DNA from 3 places in the Terrabacter terrae genome. Region 3 is predicted to be linked to each of the others. Evidence: riboswitches for the same ligand, from Rfam matches in the RefSeq annotation. Region 3 holds a riboswitch; each other region holds the start of a gene.
The links. Region 3 has a riboswitch for cyclic di-AMP ahead of ABD194_RS07990 (CHAP domain-containing protein). Riboswitches for the same ligand answer to the same signal wherever they lie in the genome.

Region 1: it holds a riboswitch for cyclic di-AMP, as region 3 does, so the genes downstream of both, ABD194_RS02850 (C40 family peptidase) here and ABD194_RS07990 (CHAP domain-containing protein) in region 3, are expected to answer to the same signal.
Region 2: it holds a riboswitch for cyclic di-AMP, as region 3 does, so the genes downstream of both, ABD194_RS11020 (transglycosylase family protein) here and ABD194_RS07990 (CHAP domain-containing protein) in region 3, are expected to answer to the same signal.

What each region holds. Positions count from the first base shown of each region.
Region 1 covers NZ_BAAANB010000001.1:613,009-616,272, forward strand. The annotation lists gene ABD194_RS02840 (MFS transporter) at 1-701, shown strand, start outside; gene ABD194_RS02845 (iron-dependent transcriptional repressor DtxR) at 731-1,426, shown strand; cyclic di-AMP (ydaO/yuaA leader) riboswitch at 1,645-1,812, shown strand; gene ABD194_RS02850 (C40 family peptidase) at 1,813-2,670, shown strand; gene ABD194_RS02855 (DsbA family oxidoreductase) at 2,772-3,264, shown strand, end outside.
Region 2 covers NZ_BAAANB010000021.1:189,571-192,834, forward strand. The annotation lists gene ABD194_RS11015 (serine/threonine-protein kinase) at 1-952, shown strand, start outside; cyclic di-AMP (ydaO/yuaA leader) riboswitch at 1,353-1,475, shown strand; gene ABD194_RS11020 (transglycosylase family protein) at 1,505-2,197, shown strand; tRNA gene ABD194_RS11025 (tRNA-Thr) at 2,373-2,445, shown strand; gene ABD194_RS11030 (cation:proton antiporter domain-containing protein) at 2,635-3,264, opposite strand, start outside.
Region 3 covers NZ_BAAANB010000006.1:16,315-19,578, reverse strand. The annotation lists partial or broken gene ABD194_RS21615 (CbtA family protein) at 1-139, shown strand, start outside; gene ABD194_RS08000 (hypothetical protein) at 273-419, shown strand; gene ABD194_RS07995 (cupredoxin domain-containing protein) at 534-974, opposite strand; gene ABD194_RS07990 (CHAP domain-containing protein) at 1,223-2,143, opposite strand; cyclic di-AMP (ydaO/yuaA leader) riboswitch at 2,146-2,301, opposite strand; gene ABD194_RS07985 (cytochrome c biogenesis CcdA family protein) at 2,541-3,116, opposite strand.

The sequences.
Region 1 (3,264 bases), on a different contig from region 3:
TCGGCGGCATCGCGAGCATCGCCGCGTTCGTCCTCGTCCTCCTCGCACCCGACATCACGGCCGAGGCGCACCGGGTCGTGGGTGGCGGTGCGCCCCGCAGCGTCGCCTCGGTGCTGGTGCAGCACCGGCACGTCCTGCTCACGCTCGGCACGGGGGCGATGTGCGTGGCCGGGGCCCGAGCGATCCGCGAGGCCCTCATCCCGCTCTGGGCGGAGTCGGTCGGCTTCTCGCCGGCGCAGACCTCCCTCGTCTTCGGCGTGGCCGGCGCGATCGACATGGCGCTCTTCTACCCCTCCGGGTGGCTCATGGACCGCTACGGCCGGGTCGCGGCGGCAGTTCCCAGCATGCTCGTGCTGGGTCTCGGCATGGTGGTGCTGCCGCTGGCCACGAGCCTGGTCGCGGTGACGGCCGCGGCGACCGTGCTCGGGGTGGGCAACGGCCTCGGCGCGGGACTGATCATGACCCTCGGCGCCGATGCGTCCCCGGCCGACGGCCGGGCCCAGTTCCTGGGCGGCTGGCGCCTCTGTGCCGATCTGGGAAGGGCAGCGGGCCCGCTGGCGTTGTCCGGGCTGAGCGCTGTGCTGTCCCTCGGCGCCTCCGCGGTCGTCCTCGGCGCCGGAGCCCTCGTAGGAGCGGGCTGGCTGCGCATCTGGGTGCCGCGCCACGACCCCACCCGGGCAGCGGCATCGGGCCGGACCTGACCGCTGCCCGACTCTGAGAAGGTATGACCGTGACCGACCTGATCGACACCACCGAGATGTACCTCCGCACGATCTTCGAGCTGGAGGAGGAGGGCATCGTCCCCCTGCGCGCCCGGATCGCCGAGCGTCTCGGCCACTCGGGCCCCACGGTGTCGCAGACGGTGGCCCGCATGGAGCGCGACGGCCTCGTGGCCGTCTCCGGGGACCGTCACCTGGAGCTGTCGGACCACGGCCGGCTGCTGGCCACGCGGGTCATGCGCAAGCACCGCCTTGCGGAGCGGCTGCTCGTCGACGTCATCGGCCTGGAGTGGGAGTACGCCCACGACGAGGCGTGCCGCTGGGAGCACGTCATGTCGGAGAAGGTGGAGCGCAAGATCCTCGGCCTCATCGGCGAGGGCCTCGAGTCGCCCTACGGCAACCCCATCCCCGGCCTCGAGGAGCTCGGCGTCCAGCAGCAGGAGGACTTCCTCTCCGGCCTGCGCACGCTCGCCGCCGTCGTCGGCGATGCACCGTCCGTGGTGACGATCCGCCGCATCGGCGAGCCGGTGCAGGTCGACCCCGAGGCGCTCGCCCTCCTGACGAGCGCCGGCGTGGTGCCCGGGGCGCGGGTCGAGGTCGTGCGTGAGGCGGGGCGGGTCCTCGCCGTCCGGGAGGGTGACCAGCCCTCCAACGGCGTCTCGCTCCCCGACGACGTGGCCGTCCACGTCTTCTGCCAGGCCGCCTGACTCTCCGGCCGCATCTTCCTGCGGTCCTTCGACGCGGTCCTCCACGCGTTGCGGTGGCGGTTGGTCACGCACGTCCTTTACGCGGTGGTGGCGGGCACTTTGACCTCCCGAGACCGGAACGTGACAAGAACGGGGGCATTGGGTACGGTTGGCCCCACTTGCTCTCCCCGTCGAGCAGGTGCCCTGGGTCGGACCGCCTAGTCCTGCCATCGACCCGGGCTCGGCACGAACCGCATGGCAGGAGCGGGGGAACCACTTTCTCCGGACGTCGTGAGACGTCCTCGGGGTGAAGCCCTCCGTGGACCGAACTCGGTCCGAGCGAAGGCCGGGCAGTACCTCCAGCCCGAACCCGACAGCTCACCTCGCAGGCGTCGAGAGGTCAAAAAGTGGCTCAGAACGTTCCCGGGCGCCATCGCGCCCCCGGTCGATTCAGCGCGGTTGCAGAGCTCAAGACGATCGCCAAGGAGTCGGCCCAGCCCGCTGTGAAGGGTGTCGCCATCGTCGCGGCCTCCGGTGGGCTCGTCGCCTCGTTCGCGGGCACGGCACATGCCGCCGACGGTTCGAGCAGCGTCGTCGCCGCTCCGGCCGCCGTCGGTCCCGCGGCCGGCACCCTCACCGCGGGCAACGCGCTCTCGGCCATCGGCTACGCCAGGCCCGCGCTGAAGCAGGCCAAGCCCAGCCCGGTCGTCATCGAGGACATCAAGGTCAAGACCGAGCGCGCCGAGCAGAAGGCCGCGGCCGAGGCCGCCGCGCAGAAGGCTGCCGCCGACGCCGCTGCCAAGGCTGCCGCGGACCAGGCTGCCGCGGACCAGGCTGCCGCCGACCAGGCTGTCGCCCGCCAGGCGACCACGCAGCGCGCCTCGCGCTCGAGCGCACGAGTCGCCATCAACACCGCTCCGGTGCCGGCTCCCAGCGCGTCGGGCATCGTGGGCATCGCCCAGTCGCTCTTCGGCGTCCCCTACGTCTACGGCGGCACGACCCCGTCCGGCTTCGACTGCTCGGGCTTCACCTCCTACGTCTACCGCCACGCCGGGATCTCGATCCCGCGCACCGCGTCCGCGCAGCAGTCGGCCGCGACCCCGGTCAGCAGCCCGAGCCCCGGCGACCTCGTCTTCTTCGGCTCGCCGGCCTACCACGTGGGCATCTACGTCAGCCCGGGCCGCATGATCGACGCCCAGCGCCCCGGCACCACCGTCGGCAACCACTCCATCTGGACGACGCCGTCCGGCTACGGCCGCTTCTGAGCGCAGCCTCTCGCGCCGACCGTCCACGATGCCCCCACCGTCCGCGGTGGGGGCACCGTGCGTTCCCCGGCAGGCAGCAGCGTCCGTGATTGACTGAGGCGATGACCGATCAGCCTGCCGCGGAGTCCACGACCCTCATCGAGCTCGACCTCTGGAGCGACCTGGTCTGCCCCTACTCCTGGGTGGCCAAGCGCCGCATCGAGGCGGCGATCGCCGCCTTCGAGCGCCCCCACGACGTCACGGTGCGCCTGCGCGCCTTCGAGCTCGACCCCGACGTCCCGGTGGGCGGGGGAGTGCCGGTCAGCGAGCACCTGTCCACGCGCTACGGCGGCGGTGACGCGGGCACCGGCCGGCTGATGAACGCCAAGGCCAGCGAGGAGGCCCAGGCCGACGACCTCGTCTTCGACTGGGACCGTGCCGTGCGCGCCAACACCTTCGACGCCCACCGCCTGTGTGCGCTCGCGGGCGAGATGGGCGGCCCTGCACTCCGCTCGGCCGCCTTCGAGCGCTTCCATGCCGCCCACTTCGGCGAGGGGATGGCCCTGGACGACCACGAGGTGCTGCAGCGGCTGTCGGCCGAGTGCGGCCTCGACG
Region 2 (3,264 bases), on a different contig from region 3:
GCTCTACGCCGCAGGGCAGGCTGCCACCGTGCCGAGCCCGAGCGGCAGGCTCTGGGACGACGGTCGGTCCGGTGCGGCCCCCGGCGACACGCAGACGGTGGCGGGCGGGAGCACCGCGGTCATGCCGCCGGTCGCGCCCACCGCCGTCCAGCCCGCTGCGCAGCTCCCCGGGGCCTTCGCACCCCTCATCGAGGAGCCGGGGCGGTGGGCTCCGCCTGCCGGGCGCCAGCGCGTCGCCCCGCCCGCACCGCCGGCACGCGGGCCGCGCTGGGACGACCCACCCGCGTCGTCGGGGGATTGGGACGGCGACTGGGACGACGACGACTGGGATGAGCCGGAGCCGGTCCAGCGGGAGGGTGACCCGCGCATCGGGCTCCCGATGCGCACCGGACTGATCGCGGCCGTCGCGGTGGCCTGGGTCGGCGCCCTGATGGCGTGGCCCGGGATGGCCCTCGTGGCAGTCGCTGCGCTCTCGGCCCTGGCCCGGGCCACCGACCGCTCGGTGACCGCGCTCGTCCTTCGCCGCTACGACTACGGCCGGCGGCGCAGCGACGTGCCCTTCGCCATCGTGTCCAGCCCGTGGCACCTCGTCGTCGGCGCGGTCGCCACGGTGGTCGGCCTGCTGCTGCCGGTGGCGGTCGGGCTCGCCGGTGTCTTCGCGACAGCACTGATGCTGAGCGGGACGCAGGGGAGCGACCTCGGTCCCGGCGCGCCTCCGACCCTGGCCGTGGGCGGGCTGCTCGGCCTCCTGACCCTGTGGTGGGGCCCCGGCGGCGCCTCGCTCCGCCGAGGGTCGCGCTCGATGGCCCGGAGTCTCGTTCCCGCCGGGCTGACCAGCCAGGTCGTGTCCGGCATCCTCGGCGTCTTCGGCGTGGTGGCGGCGGTTGCGGCACTGCGACATGGTGTGAGCTTCACCTGGAATCCCTTCAGCGCCAGCCCATTCGGCCGCTGACACAGCGAGGCGTCAAGCGTCGGAAGGGGGCTGCGCGCCGTGCGCAGCGACGCTGGAAAGCGGGCACGACGCATACGCCGGCTGTGTCGTCGATGTGGGAGCACGGTGAGGTCCGTGTGCAGCTAGCGCATCGGCGCTGAACAGTGGGTCGAGAAAAGATCACGAAATTGTCTCGACGTGGCTTGTGTGGCGTTGAAACCTCACGTACCGTCAATGCTCGGCGGCACCCCGACCTCAGGGTCGGGACGGGGGATCGACACGTGCTCCCGCTCCGCTTCGTCGCGTCCGGCTCCACCCGTGCGCTCTCCACAACTTCACATGGACACCCATAATCCGTTCCCTGTGCGCGCCGAGCCTCGCCAGCCAGGGATGTAGCCCACACCCGTGGGCCGGGCGAGGACGGGGGACCCAGTGCGGCCAGAGCGCCACGCGTGCAACGAAGCACGAGTGACGAGGACTGGCCTGGGGGTGAAGTCGCTTCTGCGACAGGGCACCTGACGCCCCAACCCGACAGCTAACCCCGCAGGCGCGCGTCAGGAAGGAATCACCACCATGCAGTACCTGTCCAAGCACGCTGCGGCGAAGAAGATCTCTGTGAAGCAGCGCCTTGCCGGCGTCGGCATCGCCGGAGCGGCCACCATCGTTGGCGGCCTCGCGACGGCCGGTTCGGCCAAGGCGTCCTCCGTCTGGGACGCGGTTGCCGCGTGCGAGTCGGGTGGCAACTGGCACATCAACACCGGCAACGGCTTCTACGGCGGCCTGCAGTTCACGCCGAGCACCTGGCGCGGCTACGGCGGCGGCGCCTACGCCTCGCGTGCCGACCTCGCCTCCAAGGCCCAGCAGATCGCGATCGCGCAGCGCGTGCTCGCCTCCCAGGGCCCCGGCGCCTGGCCCGTGTGCTCCGTGCGCGCCGGCCTGAGCCGCGGCAACGGCGGTGCCACCTCGAGCTCGATCACGGTCTCGCGTTCGACCGAGCGGGCCCCGGTGACGACGAAGAAGGTCACGACCTACCGGTCCACGACCAAGAAGTCCGTCAGCAAGAAGAAGACGTACGCCGTCCGCCCGGTCGTGCGCACCAACACGGCGCGGGGCGCCCAGATCACCGTCCGCAGCGGCGACACCCTGGGCGAGCTCGCCCAGCGCTACCACGTGGCCGGCGGCTGGAACACCCTCTGGAAGGCGAACGGGGCCCGGATCTCCAACCCCAACCTCATCTTCGTCGGCCAGGTTCTGCGCCTTCCCTGATCGACTGGTAGAACTGAGCCGGACGGCCTCGCGCGACCAACCCCTGGGTTGCGCGGGGCCGTCCTTCTCTGGCCCCGGACCCTGCCTCACGGCCGGCCCGGGGCCGTCCGTTTGCGCTTATGCCGCCGGGCTCCGTTACGCTTTCGCCCGTCCGCGGCGCTCACGTCGGGGGCGTGCTGGCGTGGCGCAATCGGTAGCGCACCTGTCTTGTAAACAGGGGGTTGGGGGTTCGAGTCCCCCCGCCAGCTCTCTGACCAGCACCGACATGGTTGTAGGTGTCCTCCCGGCCTGGTTACCCACCTCTTTGCCACCCTTTTCGCGTGCGGGCGGGATCCTGAGGGGGTCGGCGGACTCCAGCGCAGCGAGTACCCGTGGGTCAGCGAGACCGCGACCGAGGTAGACGTCCGGCGACATCGACACCCGCGCGCTTCGGTTGCTCAGCCCGGCTCGGCAGGGCTGTCGTCCGGCGTCTCGCCCGGTGCGTCTTGCGTGGCAGTGCTGGGAGCACGTGGTGGCAGCCCACGGACTGGGAGGTCGGGGACCGTCTTGCGTGTATCTGGCCGTCGCCGGGTGGCGGCACGCCCGTACCGCGTGGACAGCGGCGCGGCCGAGACGCCGTGCGCGAGAACGCTCAGCAGCACCGTCGTCCCGATGACGGCGACTGCCTCGTGCGCGCCCGTCCCGAGCTCCTCCAGGGCGATGAGCGCGAAGACGAGGGACGCCAGTCCTCGGGGACCGAACCAGCCGATGAACAGGACCGTGTCACGGTCCATGCCGCCGCCGAGCGAGGCCAGCGCCACGGGGACCATGCGCACGAGCGTGAGACTGAGCACGGCATACAGCACCACGGAGAGGGTGATGCCGTCGGCGATGATGGGCAGCGCGATCGCGCCGAAGGCGGTCCACACCAGGAGTGAGACCAGCCCGCTGGCCTGCTCCAGGAAGACGAGCTCGGCGGAGCCGCGTCGACCGGCGACCGCCCCGAACGCCACCCCGCCGCAGAAAGCGGCCACGAACCCGTTGCCCTGCAGGCTCACGGCAGCGGCATACGTGAGCAGGGCAAGGGC
Region 3 (3,264 bases):
TGTCTTCACCCTGGCGCCAGCGCTGAAGATCCCCGGCAATCCTCCGGCCGTGGGCGACCCGGCAACCGTCGGCCGCCGCACACTGATCTACGTGCTGACGATCCTGATCGCCCTCGCGCTGGTGCTCGCCGCCTTCGAACTGGACCGGGCACCTCACGATCCGCGGACTAGCTGGCCCGGTCCGAACCAGCATCGTCCTGGTCGCGTTCCTCACCGTCGCCGGCACGATCTTCGCAGTCACCCCAGGCACCCCCGACACGATCGCGGCGGACATGCCGGCCAGGTTGATCTGGGACTTCCGGATCGCCTACCTCGCCGAGCTCGGGCTCATGCGGGCCACGCTCGGGGTGGTCTTCGGCCTGCTGGCCACCCGCAAGCAGGTTCCCACCGCTGATCCTCACGGGGCCCTAACGGCGTGACGGGAAGGGCGACGTCATCACCGGATGTGCTTCGACCGGCCACCTGCCACTTCGCACCGCCGCCGCGGCGGAGACGTTCAGCGCTGAATGGGTGGCCGCCGCGGCGATTGCCGTTCAGCTGACGGTGATCCTGAGCTCCATGCCCACCGAGCGGTGGCTCCCTACCGGACACCACAGGGTGTAAATGCCCGGGACGAGGTCGACGGTGATGGCGGCGTCAGCCTCGCCAGGATCGAGGATGCCGGTCGAGGCCGTTTCGACGCCAAGTCCCTCGATCGCGACGGCGTGCGGCGCCTTCCCGCGCTCTCGTGCGACGAACGTGAACGTGCCGGGCTCAAACGCCTTCTTGTCGAGTCTGATCGCAAACTCCGTCGGATCCGCCATGACCTGCGTGCCTTCGATCGTTGGCGTGCTTTCGACGTTGCTGGAGTCGGCGGAGTCGGCGTCTGAACCACGACACGCAGAGAGCATGGCTGCTAGCGGCAAGACGATCAGCCAGCCAGCCAGCTTGCACTGAGGAGTTCTGCACCGCATTGTCGTCAACGATCCCACCACCTCACACAGGATCTGCCGCGCCTCTTCAGGCTACGCCCAGCCGTGACCCGCGGGCCGCGGTGATCGTGGTCCACGTACACCTCGCACAGCCAGGCGAACGTCGCGGGGTCTGACTCTCCTCGCCTCGGCACGCCGGTGGCGATGCCCGCGATGATCCGCGACGAGCGCGCTGGGTGCGGGGTCGTGGAAGCCCTCTGCGGACGCCGGCGCCCTGCGGGACGGCGGGGGCGCCGGCGACCGGTGGTGTCTTACGGTGCGTAGATGTACCTCATCCCGCTGATGTCGGTGACGGTGCGGGTGTTGTAGTTGAACGGTCCGGCCAGTGCGTTCATCTCGATGATGGTGACCCGGTCGCCGTTGACGGCGGTGACCCAGCCGAGGTGGCCGGCGCTGGATGAACCGTGGACGCCGGGTTGCATCACGACGATGGACCGGGTTCGCGGTGTCCCGCTGACGGTGTAGCCGGCGTTGGCGGCTCTGGTGCCCCAGACGAGCGCGTTGCCCGTCCAGCCGCCGGGGTAGTAGCCCTCAGACTGGTACCACTTGTTGAGCACACCCCAGGTGCATTGCCCTGCTGATCCCCAGTTGTAGGGGGAGCGGCCGCCGGCGGTGGCGCTCGGCGCGGCGTTGCTGGCGCTCGGCGTGGGGTTGCTGGCGCTCGGCGTGGGGTTGCTGGCGCTCGGCGCGGGGTTGCTGGCCCCCTTACTCGTACCGGTGGTCTTGGTCAGGCTCCGGCGCGTCAAGTCTCGCGAGGCGCGGGACTGGGCCTCACGTTTGGCGTCTACGGCCCGTTGCGCGGCTTGCTGCTCCTTCTCCGCGATCACATCGGTGATGACCTTCGCTGCCGCAGAACGCGGACCCGGGCGCGGCCGGGTGAAGCCGATCGAGGTCAGGGCAGAGGGAACCGTCGTGGCCTGCACGGCAGTCTGGCCGCTGGCCCATGTCGTGGCCGGGGGTCCCGTGACGGCTGGTGCGTTCGCTGACGCGGTGCTCTGGCTCTCGGCTTCGGCCGGTGGGGCGAGGGTGCTGACCAGCCCGCCGGCGGCCGCGAGGATCGCCGCCCCCTTCATGGCGGGCTGTGCGGACTCGCGCGCGATGACCGCGAGCTCGGCGATGGGGTTGGCCCCACCGGGTGGCCGATGCCGGCCGGGGCGTCGGGTGGTGTTCATGTGCGACCTCTCTCGCGCCTACGGGGTTAGCTGTCGGGTTCGGGCCGGAGGTTGTGGCCCGGCCGGTGCGTCAGCACCGGCTTCACCCCGAGGACGTCGGTGAGAACGTCCGGTGGTGGTTTCCCCGCTCCTGCCGTGCGTCTGGGTGTGGACTCGTGGTGGTGGCAGGACTCGGCGCCACCGCGAGTGCCCTGATGGGCTAGGTAGGTAAATGGGTAGACCATGGAGACACCGTCGGAGCGGTGTCTTCAAGCCTTTGGACCCAGTTGGGCAGATGGTGTCGTATCAGCCCGATCTGGACGTGTTGAGGGTTCGGCGATCTGTCTCCTTCTGTGGTTGCGGCCCTGTGGGTGTAACGGCGCCGCTCTGGCGGGCCACTTGGAGCCGGTTTGAGTGGTCAGACGATGGTCCTGAAGTTGTTGATCAGGCGTGACTGGAGCCAGGTGATGACAGGCTCCCAGAGGCCGCCGAGCATGAAGACGCCGACCGTGAGCAGGATGATGCCGCCGGTCAGCCGGATGGGCCGGCGGTGTCGACGCAGCCAGTCGCTGGCGCGGCTGGCCCGTTCGTATCCAGCGGCCATGGCGAGGAAGGGCAGGCCCAGGCCGAGGCAGTAGGCGACCGCAAGGGCGATGCCGCGGCTGACTGTCCCGGACTGCGCGGACAGTGGTGCGGCCATGGCGAGGATCGCGGCGAGCGTTGGGCCTTGGCAGGGGCCCCACCCGATGCCGAAGGCGACCCCGAGCAGCGGCGCTCCGCCCAGCCCAGTGGCGGGGCGCCACCGCGGCGTCAGCGACCACGACCTGCCCACCCCGAGGGAGAGCAGGGCGGTGACGATGACGACGGCTCCGCTGATGCGCAGCAACCCGGACTGGTGTTCCTGCATTGTCAGGGATGCGGCGGCGACGATTCCTGCGCCGATGATGAAGACGGTGCTGAAGCCGAGCACGAAAAGTAACGTCCCCAGGACCATGCGGCCGCGGCGTCGCTCGGCCAGCGGCTGCTCCGACAGCCCCCGGTCACGTACCCGAGGAAGCCGGGGACGAGGGGCAGGACGCAGGGGGAGGCGAACGAGACGATCCCAGCGAGGACCGCGACACCGAGTGCGACGACGACGGGAG